2 regions of the Thermosyntropha tengcongensis genome follow, and region 2 is predicted to be linked to the other one. Evidence: riboswitches for the same ligand, from Rfam matches in the RefSeq annotation. Region 2 holds a riboswitch; the other holds the start of a gene.
The links. A riboswitch is a leader RNA that binds a small molecule or an ion and turns the genes downstream of it on or off. The one in region 2 is predicted to bind S-adenosylmethionine.
Positions count from the first base shown of each region.

Region 1: another riboswitch for S-adenosylmethionine. It lies ahead of ACZ42E_RS10480 (O-acetylhomoserine aminocarboxypropyltransferase/cysteine synthase family protein); the one in region 2 lies ahead of ACZ42E_RS05660 (methionine ABC transporter ATP-binding protein).

Region 1 is NZ_AP042437.1:2,151,521-2,158,767, reverse strand. Features, by position in the region: gene ACZ42E_RS10490 (aldehyde dehydrogenase family protein) at 1-1,156, shown strand, start outside; gene ACZ42E_RS10485 (iron-containing alcohol dehydrogenase) at 1,173-2,375, shown strand; SAM riboswitch class I at 2,490-2,594, shown strand; gene ACZ42E_RS10480 (O-acetylhomoserine aminocarboxypropyltransferase/cysteine synthase family protein) at 2,680-3,960, shown strand; gene metA (homoserine O-acetyltransferase MetA) at 4,006-4,929, shown strand; gene ACZ42E_RS10470 (S-layer homology domain-containing protein) at 4,969-7,247, opposite strand, start outside.
Region 2 is NZ_AP042437.1:1,184,483-1,191,729, forward strand. Features, by position in the region: gene ACZ42E_RS05650 (L-lactate MFS transporter) at 1-574, opposite strand, end outside; gene mnmL (tRNA modification radical SAM protein MnmL/YtqA) at 595-1,536, opposite strand; SAM riboswitch class I at 1,652-1,754, shown strand; gene ACZ42E_RS05660 (methionine ABC transporter ATP-binding protein) at 1,828-2,853, shown strand; gene ACZ42E_RS05665 (methionine ABC transporter permease) at 2,885-3,562, shown strand; gene ACZ42E_RS05670 (MetQ/NlpA family ABC transporter substrate-binding protein) at 3,567-4,391, shown strand; gene ACZ42E_RS05675 (DUF1646 family protein) at 4,444-5,499, opposite strand; gene ribH (6,7-dimethyl-8-ribityllumazine synthase) at 5,706-6,167, opposite strand; gene ACZ42E_RS05685 (bifunctional 3,4-dihydroxy-2-butanone-4-phosphate synthase/GTP cyclohydrolase II) at 6,189-7,247, opposite strand, start outside.

The sequences.
Region 1 (7,247 bases), 970 kb from region 2:
TATAAGGGAACTCCCTAAAATAGAACATGCCATGTGTCCTCCCTGGATTGCCCCTATGCACAGCTATATAAAGAGGGAACCGATAGGGGTATGTGCAGGCATAACCCCCTGGAATTTTCCCATGATATTGGCTGCTTTTAAATTTGCACCGGCTCTGGCTATGGGAAACAGTATTGTCATGAAACCAGCCAGCATAACCCCGGTTACTACCCTGGAGCTGGCCAAAATCCTGCATGATGCGGGGGTTCCTGCCGGGGTGTTTAATGTAGTTACCGGGCCAGGTTCCAGTATGGGGGACTACCTGGCTGGACATCCGGAAGTGGATAAGATTGCTTTTACCGGTTCAACGGCAGTAGGGAGAAGGATTGCCGAACAGGCAGCCAAAGGTATTAAAAGGGTAACTTTGGAGCTGGGAGGAAAATCTCCGCTTATCGTTCTGGAAGACGCTGACCTGGATGTGGCCTGCAATATGACCCTTTTTGCATTTCTTTTTCATTCCGGGCAGGTATGTGAATCGGGAACCCGGCTGATTGTGCCGAGAAAATTGCATGATGCCCTGGTTGATAAGCTGATTGCCAAGATAAAGAAGCTTACTATCGGCAACCAGCTGGATATGGCAACTGATCTGGGGCCTATAGCTTCCCAGGAGCAGCTTAACACGATTAAGGAGTATGTAAGGATTGGCCTGGAAGAAGGGGCAGAGATAGCTTATGGCGGAAATGTTTTGACAGGCGGCATTTATGATAATGGGTTTTTCTTTCAGCCCACCATATTTGTCAACTGCAACAATTCCATGCGACAGGTGAGGGAGGAGATTTTTGGCCCGGTACAGTGCGTCATACCTTATGATGACCTGGATGAGGCAATCAGTATTGCCAATGACAGCCCCTATGGGCTGGGAGGCGGGGTATGCAGCCGGGATGTAGCCAAAGCCCAGAAGGTAGCCTCACGGATGCGTACCGGCACGGTATGGATTAATACCTGGCATGTTTTGAGGCCGGATGTACCGTTTGGCGGTTACAAGGAAAGCGGATACGGACGGGAGAACTGGTACCATGCCCTTATGGCCTACAGTGAAGTCAAGCATATATGCCAGGATTTGACACCGGATGCGAATGACAAGATTATGTTCAGCCTGATTGGGCTTAACAAGTAGAGGGGAGGGGATTTTTATGGCTACACCTAAATATTTTGTGTGGGATTTCCGCACCATTGTGGAAGTAGGCTCTGGCTGCCGCACCTTTGCCCCCCAGCGGTTTATGGAGATGGGAGCGAAAAGGGTGGCTGTTATTACCGACCAGGGGCTGGTTAAGGCAGGTATAGCTGACCAGATAAAGGAGATTTTTGAGGTACAGGGGGAACCTAAGCTTGTAGGCATATATGACGCGATTGAACAGGATGCGGTTATGCGGGTTATCAACGACTGTGCCCGCTGGTGTCGGGTAAATGCGGTAGATGGCCTTCTGGGACTGGGAGGGGGAAGTGTTTTAGATTCGGTAAAAGGCGTAAAGCTTATGCTGGGTATGGGAGCAACGGATATAAAGGAACTTATGCCCGGCAATGTGGGACCTTATATCAGGCCGCTGGGCAAGCCGCTTAATATTCCTAATGTGTCTATCCCGACGACTGCTGGCACCGGGTCGGAAGTTTCCCCCATTGCTGTTATATACAATGAAGAAGCCAGGGTAAAGGGAGACCTTCTGCACCCTTATATCGCGGCTGATTATGCCCTTTTGGACCCGGACCTTACGGTAAGCCTTCCTCCCCATATGACAGCCTGCACCGGGTTTGACGCTTTAGGCCATGCTGTGGAAGGGCTTACTTCTCCGGGGGCCAATCCCATGATTGACAGCCTTTCTATTCAGGCGATAAGGCTTATTTTAAAGTACCTTCCCCTGGCGGTTAATGAAGGGGCTAACCTGGAGGCCCGCACCTGTATGCTGATTGCCAGCAACCTGGCTATTATGGGGTTTGCCATGTCCGGCATGTTTTATCCGGTGCATAATATAGCCCATGCGGTAGGAGGACAGCTGAGAATTCCCCACGGCCAGGCAGTAGGGGTAGCCCTGCCGGCGGTGATGAAGTACTATCCGCAGCATTTTGCGCGCAAGGCTAAAGATCTCGCTTTTGCTTTTGGGGTAGATGAAAACGGGGATGAACTTTCTATAATTGAAAAGGTGCGGGAAAAAATCCTCAAGCTTATGGAAGACTGCGGTTTTAAACCTTCTTTCGATATAAACGATGTGGAAGTGAATGAACAGTTCCTGGATTTGATGTTCTGGGCAGTAAAACTGGATCCGAGCGGTATAGCCTACCCGCTGCCTGAAGAACAGGTAAAGCCTATTTTAAAGGAATGTTTTGGCTGCCAGCCTTAAGACAAAAGGTAAAACAAGGGGATAAAAAAATCCATCCCCTTGTTTTATTTTTTTGATGACAAAAAGGTTTTTATCGTATATAATCATATCTAATCAAAATTGAAGAGGAGAAGCTTCTTATCAAGAGAGGTGGAGGGACGGGCCCGATGAAACCCGGCAACAGCTGGTTTATCCAGAAATGTGCCAATTCCTGCAGGGATTTTCCCTGAGAGATGAGAAGTGCAGGCTTAGAGGATGGCCACTTCTTGTCGCGGGGAAGTGGTTTTTGTTTTTATTTTAAAAAACAAGGAGGAGAGCATATAAGATGACCAGGGATTGGAAGTTTGAGACCAAGGCGGTACAGGCAGGCTATGAACCCAAACCTGGAGAACCCAGGATTTTGCCTATATATGAAAGCACCACTTTTTATTATGACAGTACCGATTATGTGGCAGGCCTTTTTGACCTTAGGGAAGAAGGCCATATGTACAGCAGGATAAGCAATCCTACCCTGGAGGCGTTTGAGAAAAAGATGGCTGCCCTGGAAGGTGGGGTAGGAGCCCTTTCTACTTCTTCCGGCCAGGCAGCTACTATGGTTTCCCTTATAAATGTATGCCAGGCAGGGGAACATATTGTGGCTGCCAGCACCCTTTACGGGGGGACTTTTACCCTGCTTTCGGTTACTTTTAAGAAAATAGGCATAGAGGTTACTTTTGTAAATCCGGATGCTGACGAGGAAGAGATTAAAGCGGCTTTCCGGCCGAATACCAAGGCTCTTTTTGCTGAAACTATCGGCAATCCCGGACTTAATGTGCTTGATTTTGAAAAGTTCAGCAGGATTGCCAGGGAGAAAGGGGTGCCTTTGATTATAGACAATACCTTTGCTACCCCCTATCTCTGCCGGCCCCTGGAACACGGCGCTAATGTAGTTATCCATTCCACCACCAAGTATATTGACGGTCAGGCGAGGAGCGTAGGAGGGGTAATAGTGGATGGGGGCAATTTCCCCTGGGATAACGGAAAATTTCCGACTTTTACGGAGCCGGACCCGGCCTATCACGGCTTGCGGTATGTGGAAACCTTCGGCAATCTGGCTTATATAACCAAGGCCCGGGTGCAGTTTATGCGGGATATGGGGCTTACTATGAGCCCGTTTACGGCTTTCCTCCTGCACATGAGCCTGGAAACCCTGGCTTTGAGGATGAAGAAACATAGTGAAAATGCCCTGGAGCTGGCACGTTACCTTAGAAACCATGATAAAGTGGCATGGGTAAATTATCCGGGATTGGAAGACAGCCCCAGCTACCAGCTGGCTCAGAAGTATCTGCCTCTGGGCTGTGGCGGCATTTTAACCTTCGGGCTCAAAGGTGGGCTTAAGGAAGGCAAGAAGTTTATGGAAAGCCTTAAGCTGGCAGCTCTGGTAGTACATCTGGGCGATACCAGAACCAGTGTTCTGCATCCGGCCAGCATGACCCATCGGCAGCTTACGGAGGAAGAACAGCGTATAGCCGGGGTAACTCCGGATCTTATCCGGGTATCGGTGGGGATTGAAGATATAGAAGATATTATCGCTGATTTTGAACAAGCTATAAATAAAGCGGTTTAAGCATAAATATGAGGTAAACCTTCGTAAGAGAGGATGTGATAGGAGATGCCGATTATAATTCCGGAAAATCTGCCGGCTGCTGATATACTGGCAAGCGAGAATATATTTGTCATGAATGAATACCGGGCTCTGCACCAGGATATAAGGCCTTTAAGGATTGCCATCCTCAACCTTATGCCGATCAAGACGGTTACAGAAACCCAGCTTTTGAGGATGCTTTCCAATTTTCCGATTCAGATTGAGATTGACCTTTTGACAACCGAGACCTATCAGTCCAAACATACGCCGGCGGAACACCTGAAGACTTTTTACAAGACTTTCAGCGACATAAAACATCTCAAATATGATGGGATGATAATAACCGGAGCCCCGGTGGAAAAAATGCGCTTTGGGGATGTGGCCTACTGGAAAGAGCTTAAGGAGATTATGGACTATACGGTGGAGAATGTTACATCTACTTTTCATATATGCTGGGCAGCCCAGGCAGCTCTTTACCATCACTACGGGATACACAATTATCTGCTGCCGGAGAAGATGTTTGGAGTTTTTAAACACCGCATAAACAATCCCCGCTGTGAATTGATGCGGGGGCTGGATGATGAAGTTTTTATCCCTCATTCCCGGCATACGGAAGTGCACCGGGAAGAGATAGAAAAGGTGCCGGAGCTGGAAATACTTCTGGAATCTGATGAGGCCGGGGTAGCCCTGGTGATAAGCAAAGACGGGCGTCAGGTTTTTGCTATGGGACATTCGGAATATGACGCCTATACCCTGAAAGAAGAGTATGAGAGAGATATAAGAAAAGGGGAACCGATAAATATTCCGCGCCATTATTTTATAGATGACGATCCGAATAAAGATGTGATTGTACGCTGGCGCAGCCATGGAAGCCTTATTTTTACCAACTGGCTCAACTATTATGTATATCAGCTCACTCCCTATGATCTGTATGCAGATAGCAATAAATAAGCCCGGGAAGAAAGCTCTTCCCGGGCTTTTAAGTTAGGCTTATATTTTTTCTATTTCGTAGACGGTGTTGTCAAGTACATAAATGTCAAGCCAGTCGTTTTCGACAATGTCCCGATAGCTTAAAATGGTGTTCCCTTTGTGGATATAGCAGCTGGGAGCGAGATTATAGCGATCATAGGTATAGCCGGAGCTCCTCTTGGCCAGGAGTTCGGTGTTGTTGCCGGCAAACTCAGCAAAACGGATGCGATTTTTGGCCATGAGGTATATGTTTATGCTGCCATCAGCATTTTCCATGATTTTTACCCGGTCCCCCGTGCTGAGATAGCGCAGGTTGTAGTAGTTTTTGCCGCTGTCAATTATTCTGGAACCGCTGGCAAAGGTAGAACGCACCGTTTTGCCTTCAAAGGTGCTTAAGGTTATGGTGCCGGTATAGGTGTCTATATCGGTTATCTGTCCGGCCATGGCCGATGCCAGCTCTATTTTTTGCACCTTGAATCCTATAAAAGTTACTTTGATATTATCGCCTTTTCTGAAATCGCTTAAGCGCGGATAGCTGATGCCGGGGATAATTATTTCCGGCCGGTCGCTGTCCTCAATGTAAGAGGAGTTTCCGTTGCTGTCGGTGACCCGCAGATAGCTGCTGCTTACCGAGGTTATTTCATAATTTATCACTCTCTTTACTTTTATTTCGGTTATTATTTCTTCACTGTTGAGCTTGAACTCTATATAGTCATCTGCCTTAAGGTCGTTCAGCCTGGCCCTGGTTATGTTCTGGATCTGGATATCCGCACTGCTGCTTACTTTGTAGGTATTGGTATAGCCGCTGTCTTCTTTGACGGACAGGAGGCTGCGGTCAGGATTTACGGAAATAATCCGCCCTGCCTGCTGGCTGGTGTTCTCAATGTAGATTATCTTGTTCCCCAGAAGCTCTATCTTTATTTTCATGTCTTTTTTGACATCTGACAGAGAGGCGGTTTTACTGTCAATTTTTATGTCAGCAGCTTTGCTTACCTCATAGGTTATGAGGCTGCCGGCGCTGTCTTTCAATACCAGGGTGCGGCTTACTATGTCTACCGCGATTACCGTGCCGCTTAAGCTGTTTCCTGTATAGCGGTTGTTTACTTTTATGGAGGTTATTTCTCCTCCTTCTACCACGGCTTCAATACTGTCCCCTTTTAATATATCAGCGAGCACAGGGGATTTTACCCCGTCTATCGTTATCCTGACTCCCGAGGCTACCGGCAGGGCCTGGATTTTTTTGTCGCTGGTTTCGATGACCAGCAGCTTCCTTTCATACAGGTTTTCCACTACCTGGCCTTTCAGGCTCATTTCCTGTTTGGCCTTGATAAGTTTTATCCTGGTTATAGTATTGTTTTCCAGGCTTATCTTTACTTCGTCTCCGGGCATAAGATCTTCGACCGAGGCGAAGCGAACCCCTTCTATTACTACTTCTGTCAGGTTTGAATATTTGAAGGCCTGGTAGCTGTCCCCGTTTTTCAGGATGAGAAGCTTTTTGTTCTGGTCTATTTCCGCGATTATGCCTTGATCAAAGCTGCTATTTGCAGAAGTAAGGACAGTTATGCCGGTTACTTCACCTTTAGCATCCAGGGTTAATTCTAGCTGAGCATTTTCAGGGATAGCTGAAAAATCCAGATTTTTGCCCTGACTGTCGGTTACGGCTGTCTGGGGAGACACTATTTTGGTGTACAGGGTATTTTTGTCATCTTCCACCACCAGCAGCCTGGTTTCCGGATTTATTTTCACCGCTTTGCCGGTTATTTTTATAGTTAGCGGGGAAGAGCTGGTTTCTTCCACGAGCTCAATCATTTTAACCTGATTGTTCTTGAGGGTAAGCACAGCCTGGGTATCCGGCCTTATACCGTTTATGTTTATAAGGTTCCCGTTTTTGTCAAAGGCTAAAACCCCTGGAGCCAGGCTAAAGGTTTGCCTGCCGCTATCGGTAGCGAGGACAAGGCTTTGGTTGTTGAGGCTGGCTATTTTGCCGGATAAACTGCTTTTAAGGTTCATGTATCTTTCGCACTTGCTCAGCATTACTACACTCTGGGCTCTGGTTACGATGGCGTTAGGCTTAAAGGTCTTGTCCGCAAATCCCGCGATGATTTCGTAGTTTACTGCTGCGTTTATATAGCCTCTGTACCGGGAAGGGATAGAGGTATCGTCATTGAATCCGGAATGCTGGTTGGCATAAAGTTTGGCTTCTTCGTCTTTGCCGATCATGCGTATCATGAGCTGGGTCATCCAGGCCCGGGTAGCCAGGGAGGAGGCGTCAAAATTTTTTTCTGCCGGCACGATGAGGC
Region 2 (7,247 bases):
TAGTCAAAAACCTCGCACAAAAAAGCATAATCACCAAAAAGATAAGTCCAGTATACAAAAAAGCGCTCTGCACGGAAGAAATTTTTTGTATTATACTTCCAGCAATATAACTGAAAACTAGCCCACCTACCCCAAAAATGCCGGCAATAAAACCTCCCGCCAGGCCTCTCTTGTCTGGGAACCACTTGAGCACAGTAGGAAGGGGGGTGGCGTAGGAAAGTCCCCGTCCTATACCGGCTAAAAAACCATGAAAAATATATAAACCGGTTAAAGTTTTCATATAAGAAGCAGTTATCATGCTTAAACCTAAAATGACTGCTCCACTCCTCGCTACCATGCGCGGGCCTACCCTATCCTGCCACATGCCAGCAAAAATAGCAGTTATGGTATAAGTAAAAACCATTATCGAGAAAATTAAAGAAATCTGCGCCAAACTCCAATCCGGGTTTTCTACTTTGAGCTGATTGGCAAATACGCTCCAGCTGTAAACTGAACCCAGGCAGAGGCTGGTAAATGCTGCTGCCAAAAATACTTTAATCCTTTGACTGGCAAAACTTCTGCTTTTACTGAGCATAACAATTCCTCCCCTGCTCCCTAGCTATTTATAAACCTCTTTCCCTGCCAGCTGTTCCTCCTTATGAATTCATCATCAATAGCATTCAAAACTTCCCACTTGTTAAGGCTCCAGCGCGGTCCTACCAGAAGATGGCGCGGACTGTCTCCTGTTAAGCGGTGAATCACCACTTCGGGAGGTATATATTCTAAAATATCCACTACTGTATTTACATACTCCTCCCGGCTCAAAAACTTAAGCCTTCCTTCCTCATAAAACCTCATAAGCGGCGTTTCTTTCATAAGATGTAAAAGATGAATCTTCAACCCCTTGATAGGAAGCTTTCCCACTGTTTTTCCGGTTAAAAGCATGTCATCATAATCTTCACCGGGAAGCCCCAGTATTATGTGAGCAACTGTCTCAATCCCCCGCTGTCCCAATTTTTCCAAAGCTTTAAGGAAAGTCTCATAATTATAGCCTAGATTTACCATGCGGGCTGTTCTCTCATGTATAGTCTGCAACCCTAATTCTACCCATAAGTAGGTACGTTCGTTTAATTCCTGCAGGAGATCCAGTACCTCATCAGGGAGGCAATCAGGGCGGGTAGCGATTGCCAGGCCTACAACTCCCGGACTTGACAGCGCAGTTTGATAAAGCCTTCTTAACCTGTCTACAGGGGCATAGGTATTGGTGAAAGCCTGAAAATAAGCTATATAGAGGCCTTCTTTCCACTTCTTGTGCATTATTTTTTTAATCTGCTCTATCTGTTCAGTAATGCTTTTTCCTCTTTCTCCTGCAAAGTCACCGGAACCACGGCTGCTGCAAAAATAACAGCCTTCCCTGGAAATTGTCCCGTCCCGATTGGGACAGGTAAACCCTGCATCAAGAGAAAGTTTAAAAACCTTTTGCCCAAACTTTTGCCGCAAATGGTAATTAAGGCTGTGGTATCTCTTGTTGTCCCAGGTTAAAGGTTTTGTATCCAAACCTATCCCGCCTTTATCATATTTTCAAATTATTTTTACTATTGACCGCCACTGTATACAATGATAATATTATTTACGACAAAATCAAATAATAATAGATAATATATAGAGAAACCTCTTATCGAGAGAGGCTGAGGGACTGGCCCAATGACGCCCGGCAACCGCCAAAAAATGGCAAGGTGCTAATTCCTGCAGATCTTAGGTCTGGCAGATAAGAGATAAGATATAGCATATCTTGCCTCTTTGTACCAATACAAAGAGGCATTAATAGTTTTAAGGAGGAAGCGTAATTTGATCCAAATCAAAAATTTAACCAAAATCTACACTACCCCTCATCAGCAAGTTCTGGCCTTGGATAATGTAAGCCTGACTGTAAACAAAGGGGAAATTTTTGGTATAATTGGACTCAGCGGAGCTGGCAAAAGCACCCTGATACGCTGTATAAATATGCTGGAAAAACCTACTTCCGGTAATATAATTGTTGATGGACAGGACATGACCCTCCTTAACAAAGACGAACTGCGCCTGGCCAGGCAAAAAATAGGCATGATATTCCAGCATTTTAACCTTTTATCATCCCGTACTGTATTTGACAATGTGATGTTTCCTCTGGAAATCGCTAAAGTTCCAATAAACGAGGCCAGAAAACGGGTAAATGAACTCCTGGAACTGGTAGGGCTTCAAGATAAAGCCAGGGTTTATCCTTCTCAGTTGAGTGGAGGGCAAAAACAAAGGGTAGGTATTGCCAGAGCGCTGGCTAATGATCCTAAAATACTTTTGTCAGATGAAGCAACTTCAGCTCTGGATCCGGAAACTACCCGCTCTATTCTTAAACTGCTTAAAGATATAAATAAACAATTGCATATAACCATTTTGCTAATAACCCATGACATGAATGTAATAAAACAAATCTGCGATCGGGTGGCAGTTATTGATAAATCAAGAATCGTGGAAGTAGGAGATGTCTTAACCATATTTTCTAATCCCGGTACTCCTACCTCCCGCAGTTTTCTGAATGCTATCATCAAAAGTGAAGTACCGGAAGATCTTTTACACCTGGCCCAAAATAATGCCAGCGGTTCCAAACTTATAAGAATATCTTTTATCGGTTCATCAGCTGGAGAACCAATAATTTCGACCATGATTAAAAAGTTTGACATTCAAGCCAATATACTCTATGGAAATATCGACCGGGTTAAAGATACTCCCTTTGGCAATTTAATATTAGAAATTATAGGAGAGCCCTTGATAATTAAAGAAGCATTGGATTTTCTCAAAGATAACGGACTGGAAATTGAGGTGTTAAAACATGCTTGATCTTTTGCACTGTTTTGATGTACATGCGTTTATGATCATATTTTCCGGTGATTATGGCATAATAGCTGAAAAAGTTCTCAAGGCAACCTGGGAAACTATTTATATGATACTTATATCTACCGGATTAAGTTATATCCTGGGGCTTCCCCTGGGCATAATCCTGGTTATTACTGAAAAAGGCCATATAGCTGAAAACCTTTTTCTGAACCGGATACTGGCTTTTCTTGTAAATACAGTAAGATCTATACCTTTTATTATATTTTTGATCCTTATTATACCACTGACGCGCATGATAGTAGGAACCTATATAGGAACGACTGCATCTATCGTCCCTTTAACCCTGGCTGCCATACCTTTTGTAGCCAGGATGGTAGAAACTTCCCTTAAAGAAATCGAATGGGGACTTATCGAGGCAGCCCTCTCCATGGGAGCTACTAACTGGCAGATAATTACCAAGGTTTTGATACCGGAAGCTCTTCCTTCCATAACTTTAGGCATAGCCATAACCACGATAAACCTCATAGGCTATTCAGCCATGGCTGGTATAGTAGGAGGAGGAGGACTGGGAACCCTTGCCTATTATTATGGTTATCAGCGTTATGACAACCTTATACTGTGGACAACTGTTATAGTGCTTATCTTCATGGTACAAGGTGTTCAAACGCTTGGTGATAAAACAACCAACAAACTAACTGAAAAGAGGAGGTAGATCTATGAACAAAAAACTTTTAGCACTTGCCCTTTCTCTTATCCTGCTGATAGCTGGAACTGCAGGATGCGGCCAAAAAGAGACAGCTCAAAAGGGTGGGGAAAAAGAAACCAAAAAACTGGTAGTGGGAGCAACCGCCAAACCTCATGCCGAAATTTTGGAAATTATAAAACCTGAGCTGGCTAGAGAAGGAATAGAACTGGAAATTAAAGAATTTACCGATTATGTCCTGTTAAATCCTGCTCTGGTAGACGGTGAGATTGATGCCAACTTCTTTCAGCATCGTCCTTATTTAGACGATTTTAATGCCAAAAACAATGCTGATCTGCGGGAAGTTGTAAAAGTACACAATGAACCCATGGGAGTATATTCAAATAAATTCAAAAAAATCGCTGATATTCCTAAAGGGGCACAAATAGGAATACCCAATGATGCCACTAATGGCGGCAGGGCCCTTATGGTACTGGAAAGAGCCGGTCTTATAAAGCTTAAGGAAGGGGCAGGGGTAACGGCTACTGAAAAAGATATCGTAGAAAATCCGAAAAATATAAAAATAGTAATGATGGATGCCCCCATGCTGCCCAGAGCCCTGGAAGATTTGGATGCCTGTGTGATAAACAGCAACTATGCTTTGGAAGCCAACCTCAATCCAGTAAAAGATTCAATTTTTATGGAACCTAAAGACTCTCCATTTGCTAATATACTGGTAGTAAGGCCAGGAGACGAAAACCGGGAAGATATCCAAAAACTGGCTAAAGCATTGCAGTCTCCTGCTGTTAAAAAATTCCTGGAAGAAAAATATAATGGTTCTTGTGTACCAGCCTTCTAAATGTAAAAAAGAGGGGGAACTCCCCCCCTCTTTAAGCCTGTTTTCAATAAATTTATAAAACAAAAAGGATAACATAAAAAATCCCCATGACTATTGCCCCCAGGGGCACCCCTATTTTAGCCCATTCCGTACTGGTTATCCGCAGTTTGGAAGCTGATATTATATTCGGAATATTGCCAGGAATTAGCATGCCTCCGGAAATAATAAGCCCCATAAGAACAGCTTCAATCTGCATGGTGCTCATTTTGGGACTTATTTCCGCTGCTGTAAGGGTGGCATTGTCCAGAACCGCCGAAACCGTATTTACCCAGTAAAGCAGACGATAGTCAAGCTTTAAAACATAGGCATCTATCAAGGGATAGAACCCTTCCCCCAAAAAGGTTAAGGCCATAACAAAAAGATACACCTTTAATGCCCTTATTACTATCCCCCGCCAGGTATCCTGCTCCATTTCTTCAGCTTCTTCTTCCACAGTTACAGCCAGGTCACAGGAAGGCACATCTTTTTCTTCCTTTACTGCCCAGGCAGCATAGGCTGCTCCCAAAACTCCAAAAACTATAACCGCAGGTATGATGAATTTCCCTAAAAGTTTTACCAGATATAAAAACTCCTGATTAAGCTTGGCAATAGCGATAGTAGCCAAGGGTTCCCCGATGGGAGTCAATGCAGCACCTAACCCTATGGAAAAACAGGCAATTACGCATATCACTATTTTATGCCTCCTTTTAAGAGGCAGCTGGAAGATTATTTCCACCAGAATAATCGAGGCAATAATCGCCGTAATGATACTTGACAGCAAACCTAATATTACTATTACCAAAAAAACAACTACCGGCACGGGAATTTTATTGAAAATATTTTGCATAAAGCCTGTGAACGGTTCGCGCAGGATGTGAAAGAGGGCACCAGCGATAAAAACAGCCGAGGCTATCATAATGGGATGTTCGAGGGCAGCAATGAAGAGTTCCCGGTTCATGACTCCAGAAATCAGGGCAGCTGCAATTCCCATAATAAAAAGGAAAATCTCCAGCTGTTCCTCCACTATCTTAAAAGCGAAGGGCAGTACCAAGACTAATAGAAGAATAACGACCAGTCCTGTAATAACCATTACCATCTCTCCCTGCTGTAATTTAATAGTATTAAATTTTTACCCATTATAATTTTATCAAATTATTTATAAAGGGTAGCAAAAAATTTATCATTTTTTTGCGAATTTTTTATTTTTTTGTCTTTTCGTATAATTTAATAATGTAATTAAATTTCCCCCAATAAAATAGCGACCCCTTTATTTTTAAGGGATCGCTCTTTATATTACTATTCTATTTCTTTCAAAAGATTAATCATTTCTATAGCCGTCAAAGCAGCATCAGCACCTTTATTGCCTGCTTTGGTACCTGCTCTTTCTATAGCCTGTTCCAGGGTATCAGCAGTAATTACCCCATATATGATAGGCTTTCCGCTGGCCAGGCTGGTTTGAGCTATTCCCTTGGTCACTTCAGCAGCAACATATTCAAAATGCGGGGTAGCCCCTCTTATTACCGCACCCAGGCATATTACCGCTTCATACTCCTTAGCAGCCATTTTCTGCGCTGCCAGAGGCATCTCAAAAGCTCCCGGCACCCAGGCTATATCTATATTTTCATCTTCTACCCCATGTCTTTTTAATGCATCAAGACAGCCACTCAAAAGCTTGCTGGTTATAAATTCATTAAAACGCGAAACTACTATACCAATCTTTTGGCCTTCCCCTAAAAGCTTCCCTTCATATATGCGCATAACCCTTTTCCTCCTTACAATCTATAGTTTAGCCAGCATATGCCCCATCTTTTCTTTCTTGGTTTTTAAATACTTTTCATTTTCCCGGCGGCTTTCGATTTCAATGGGCACCCTTTCTACCACTTCCAGATTATACCCTTCCAGCCCTTTAATCTTCTTCGGGTTGTTAGTCATAAGCCTCATTTTCCTTACCCCTAAATCACTTAAAATCTGGGCTCCTATTCCATAGTCGCGCAGGTCAGCAGGAAATCCCAGTTCCAGGTTTGCTTCTACTGTATCACGGCCCATATCCTGCAGTTTATAAGCTCTTATTTTGTTTACCAGGCCAATGCCACGGCCTTCCTGACGCATATAGAGAAGAACTCCCCTGCCTTCTTTTTCAATCATGGTAAGGGCGGCAGCCAGCTGTTCACCACAATCACACCTTTTAGAACCAAATACATCGCCAGTCAAACATTCAGAATGTACCCGCACCAGAATAGGTTCATCCTCTTTCCATTCACCCTTAACCAGCGCCAGATGCCCCTGGCCATCAAGCAGCGACTCATAGGCAACAGCGGTAAAGTCCCCATAAATTGTAGGCAATAGAGTGCTTTCCACTCTTCTTATAAGCTTTTCTGTACGTCTTCTATATTCTATAAGGTCAGCAATCGTCACTATTTTCAAATCATGCTTGCGGGCAAATTCCATAAGTTCGGGAACCCTGGCCATAGTTCCATCTTCATTCATAATCTCACATATTACCGCAGCAGGATAAAGACCTGCCAGTTTGGCCAGGTCAATAGAACCCTCCGTATGCCCTGCCCGGCGCAGTACTCCCCCTTCTTTGTATCTTAAAGGGAAAATATGGCCTGGTTTTCTGAAATCTTGCGGCTTACTTTCCGGATCAATAAGTGCCTTAACGGTAGCTGCTCTTTCAAAAGCAGATATGCCCGTGGTAACTGTTTTGTAATCAACCGATACGGTAAAAGCTGTTTCATGATTATCGGTGTTATCGCTTACCATAGGCCTTATATCCAGTTCATCAAGCCTTTCTCCCAGCATAGGTACACATATTAAACCTCTGCCATGAGTTGCCAT